DNA from 2 places in the Crenobacter sp. CS_VA4 genome. Region 2 is predicted to be linked to the other one. Evidence: predicted binding sites of a transcription regulator. Region 2 holds the regulator's gene; the other holds the start of a gene.
What was found. The regulator NrdR, encoded in region 2, represses ribonucleotide reductase genes. The targets are predictions, from matches to a motif close to AAANACNATATATNGTNTTT.
Positions count from the first base shown of each region.

Region 1: a site for NrdR is predicted at 1,235-1,254, ahead of ACZ2IA_RS14740 (ribonucleoside-diphosphate reductase subunit alpha). Genes of this name have one in related genera too.

Region 1 covers NZ_JBVMAE010000015.1:5,301-7,686, reverse strand. The annotation lists gene rluD (23S rRNA pseudouridine(1911/1915/1917) synthase RluD) at 1-103, shown strand, start outside; gene pgeF (peptidoglycan editing factor PgeF) at 90-890, shown strand; gene ACZ2IA_RS14740 (ribonucleoside-diphosphate reductase subunit alpha) at 1,390-2,386, shown strand, end outside.
Region 2 covers NZ_JBVMAE010000013.1:8,798-11,183, reverse strand. The annotation lists gene ACZ2IA_RS13475 (hypothetical protein) at 1-244, shown strand, start outside; gene ACZ2IA_RS13470 (GNAT family N-acetyltransferase) at 231-758, shown strand; gene nrdR (transcriptional regulator NrdR) at 796-1,251, shown strand; gene ribD (bifunctional diaminohydroxyphosphoribosylaminopyrimidine deaminase/5-amino-6-(5-phosphoribosylamino)uracil reductase RibD) at 1,493-2,386, shown strand, end outside.

The DNA of each region.
Region 1 (2,386 bases), on a different contig from region 2:
CAGCGGCCACACCACCGCCCGCCCGAGCTGGGCCGAGGATGAGAGCGACGAGGAGTGGGACGACGACGATTACGACGTCGAGGTGCACTATGTCCGCGAATAAGCCCGGTGACGGCGTCAAGCGCATGGACGAGGCGCTGGGGCTGGCAGCAAGCAACCCGGCCGACTGGCTCACCGCCAGCTGGCCGGCGCCGGCCAATGTGCGCACGCTGATCACCACCCGCGCCGGCGGCGTCAGCCAACCGCCGTTCGACAGCCTGAACCTCGGCCGGCACGTCGGCGACGACGACGCGGCCGTCACCGCCAACCGTGCCAAGTTGGCCGAACGGGTGCCGGCAGAGCCGGCGTGGCTGAGCCAAGTGCACAGCACCGTCGTGGTCGACGCTGCCACCGTCGGCACACCGGCGCCGAAGGCCGACGCGAGCGTCAGCCGCCAAGCCGGCACCGTGTGCGTAATCATGACCGCCGACTGCCTGCCGGTGCTGCTGACCGATCGCGCCGGCAGCGTGGTTGGTGCCGTACACGCCGGTTGGCGTGGTCTGTGCGATGGCGTGATCGAGGCAACGGTTGCCGCGATGCAGGCCGCCCCGCTCGAACTGATGGCCTGGCTCGGCCCGGCGATCGGCCCGGACGCGTTCGAGGTCGGCGAAGAGGTTCGCGCAGCGTTCATGGCGCACGATGTTCGCGCCGACGCGGCGTTCGAAGCGATTGGCGACGGCAAGTACCTGGCCGATATCTACGCCCTCGCCCGCCAGCGCCTGGCCGCACTCGGGGTGACGCAGGTCTACGGCGGTGAGCACTGCACCGTGCTCGAACGCGAGCGTTTCTTCTCCTACCGCCGCGACCGTATCACCGGCCGCATGGCCAGCTGCATCTGGCTGGCGTCGTAAGCCGTTCCAGGTTGGCCGAACAGCGCTTCGGCCAACCTTCTTCCCTCCCCCGCTCCCCGTCAGCAGCCTCAGCCTCGTTTTCGTCGTTAAGTCGCCGGTTTTCATGCAAGCGTCGTAACCGCGCCACAGGCCCGTTGCCACAACATCTTGTGGCAAATCCGCACAACCGTCGAAACCCTGTCATATCAGGGCGCTAGCCTAGTCGCGAAAAATTGCGCAAATCGGGCCAACTTTTTTCTTTGCCCCGCAAAGCCAATAAGGGCGCGGCTTTCGCGATATTCGTTGAGTGTCAAGACTTGTAGCCGCCCGCGCAGAACACTAGAATTTGCGGCCGTGCTGGATTAAAACAGTACATATTGTGGTTACGCACAATCCACACACAAGTTTTTAACAGACTTGTCCACAGCCCCGTCGGGCAGGACAGGTTGCCCGGATCGCCGGGTGCTGCCGCATCACGCTGCCGTATCAACCGAACTCGCAATAACAGAGGCCAACCACTATGCAATTGACCACCTTTGAAGGGCACACTGCTGCCGAGCTGGGTCGTTCCGCCGCACCGCAGGACGACTACAGCCAGTACAAAACCATCCGCCGCAACGGCGCGGTCGTGCCGTTCGAACCGGTCAAGATCTCGATTGCGATGACCAAGGCGTTCCTCGCCGTGGTCGGTGCGCAGGGCGCGACCTCGGCTAGCATCCGTGACAAGGTCGCCAGCCTGACCGAGAGCGTGGTGTCGGCGCTGATGCGCCGCAAGCCGGAAGGCGGCGCGATCCACATCGAAGAAATCCAGGACCAGGTGGAACTGGCGCTGATGCGTTTCGGCGAGCACGACGTGGCACGCGCCTACGTGCTGTACCGTGAAGACCGCACCCGCGAGCGCGCCGCTCGCGGCGAAGCGCTGCACCAGATCACCATCAACGTGATCCGCAAGAACGGTAAGAAGCAGGCTCTGGACATCGCCCGTCTGCGCGCCACCATCGAGTCCGCCTGCAAGGGCCTGGCCGAGACCGACGCCGACGCGATCCTCAGCGAAACGCTGAAGAACATCTACGACGGTGTGCCGGAAGAGGAAGTGAACAAGTCCTCGATCCTGGCGGCCCGTTCGCTGATCGAGAAAGACCCGGCGTACAACTACGTCACCGCTCGCCTGCTGTTGAACAACATCCGCCTGGAAATCCTCGGGGAAGCGGTCAGCCAGGAAGAAATGGCCGAGCGCTACGTCAGCTACTTCCCGACCTTCATCAAGAAGGGTATCGACGCCGAGCTGCTCGACGAGAAGCTGGCCGAATACGACCTGAAGAAACTGGGCGCCGCGCTCAACGCCGACCGCGACCAGCAGTTCGGCTACCTCGGCCTGCAGACCCTGTTCGACCGCTACTTCCTGCACGTGGATGGCACCCGCATCGAGATGCCGCAGGCGTTCTACATGCGCGTCGCGATGGGCCTGGCGCTGAACGAAGTGAACCGCGAAGAGCGCGCGATCGAGTTCTACAACG
Region 2 (2,386 bases):
CGGGCTGTTCGCGCTCTTGATGACGCTGTGGCTCGACCTGGCGCCGAAATACCTGGGCTTCCCGGAGCCGCTAGCCCCGAGCTGGGCCCAGATCGGCAGCGGCCTGATCACCCGGCTGCTGGCCGGTGTGGCGCTGCTGTGGGTGATCTGGCTGATCAACGATTTTCGTTTCAACAGCTGGCTGGGGCGGATCGAGAGCGCCGCCGCCGAGCAGAACAAGGGGCAGGGCGATGGAGCTGCGTGAGGCATCCGCGGAGGACCTGGCGCCGTTGGCCGGCTGGATCGCCGACGCCAAGGACTGCCTGCGTTGGGGCGGGCCGCAGCTGCGCTTTCCGCTCGACCCGGCGACCTTGGCCGAACACCTGACGGTCACGCCGGGCAACAGCTTTTACCTCACCGACGCCGGCCGTAGCGTCGGTTTCGGCCAACTGCTCGAGCGCGGGCCGGGGCGGCTGCACCTGGCGCGTATCCTGGTCGACCCGGCGGTGCGCGGCAAGGGCTGCGGCCGGGCGCTGGTCGCGGGTCTGGTGGCGATTGCCCGGCAGCGCGGGGCGCGGCTGGCCACGCTGAACGTCTACCGCTGGAATCCGACGGCGCAGGCCTTGTACCAGGCGCTCGGCTTCGTGCCGGCGCCGCCGCCCGGACGGCGAACCGGTGCGCGGCGACGATGTGGTGTTCATGTCTATGGAATTGAATGCGTCGCGCTGAACGGTGCATCGCATCGACCGCGCCGCCGACTTTGCCCGGGTTTGCGCTAAACTTGGGCTATTGCACGCTTTTTCGGGATAGCACTGTATGAAATGTCCGTTCTGCGGCCACGCCGACACCCAGGTGATCGACTCGCGCGTCAACGAGGATGGCACCAGCATCCGCCGCCGCCGCCGCTGCCTGTCATGCGAAAAGCGTTTCACCACCTTCGAGACCGCCGACGTGCGGATGCCGCAGGTGGTGAAGACCAACGGGCACCGTACCGAGTTCGACGAGCAAAAGCTGCGCACCAGCTTCTTCCGCGCGCTGCACAAGCGCCCGGTGCCGACCGCGCTGGTCGACGAGGCGATCGCCCGGATCTGTCACCGGTTGCTGCAGCTGGGCGAGCGCGAGGTACCGTCGCGGCAGATCGGCGAGATGGTGATGGCCGAACTGGCCAAGCTCGACAAGGTCGGCTACGTGCGCTTCGCCTCGGTGTACAAGAGCTTCCAGGACATTTCCGAGTTTTCCGACGCGATCAAGGAGATCGAGCAGGACGCGTGAGCGTGCCGACTCGATCGACACCCGGCAGCCTTGCGGCTCGGCCGGGTGAATTTTTTTAGAGTCTGTTCAGAATCTGTCGCGAGCAGCCTTCAGCGGGGTGAAGAGCAGCGCAGAAACCGGAATGTACATGGGTACATGAGGATTTCCGATCGCTGAGCGAATCAATAGATTCGCACGCCGAGCGCATGAGCCCCGATCAGGGCTGCGCAGCAAGATTATGAGCAGGCTCTTAGGAGCTGCGATGAGTTTTTCCGCCATCGACCACGCCATGATGGCGCGGGCGCTGAGGTTGGCCGAACAGGGCCGCTACACCACCACCCCCAACCCGCGCGTCGGCTGCGTCATCGTGCGCGATGGCGAGATCGTCGGCGAGGGCTGGCACGTCGAGGCCGGCACCCCGCACGCCGAGCGTCATGCCTTGGCGCAGGCCGGCGAGCTGGCGCGCGGCGCCACCGCCTACGTCACGCTCGAGCCGTGCAGCCACTACGGCCGTACCCCGCCGTGCGCCGAGGGGCTAATCGAGGCCGGCGTCGCCCGGGTGGTCGCGGCGATGGTCGACCCGTTCCCTGCGGTGGCCGGTAAGGGGCTGGCGATGCTGAGCGACGCCGGTATCGCGATCGAACACGGTCTGCTCGAAGCCGAGGCACGGCGCCTCAACAAGGGCTTCCTGTCGCGGGTCGAGCGCGGCCGGCCGTGGCTGACGCTGAAGATGGCCGCCACGCTCGACGGCAAGACCGCCTTGCTCAACGGCGTCAGCCAGTGGATCACCGGAGCTGCCGCCCGTCGCGACGTGCACGAGCTGCGCGCGCAAAGCTGCGCGGTGCTGACCGGCAGCGGCACGGTGCTGGCCGACGACCCGGCGCTGACGGTGCGCGAGGTCGAGACCCGCCGCCAGCCGCGCCGGGTGCTGGTCGACAGCCTGCTGGCGGTGCCGGACACTGCCCGGCTGTTCAACGGCGACGGCGGCGCGGTGATCGTCGCGACCGCGGTGGCCGACCCGGCCCGTCACGCCGCCTACCTGGCGCGCGGTGCCGAGGTCTGGGTGCTGGCGGCGGCCGACGGCCGGGTCGATCTGGCCGCGCTGATGACGAGGTTGGCCGAAGCCGGCATCGGCGAACTGATGATCGAAGCGGGC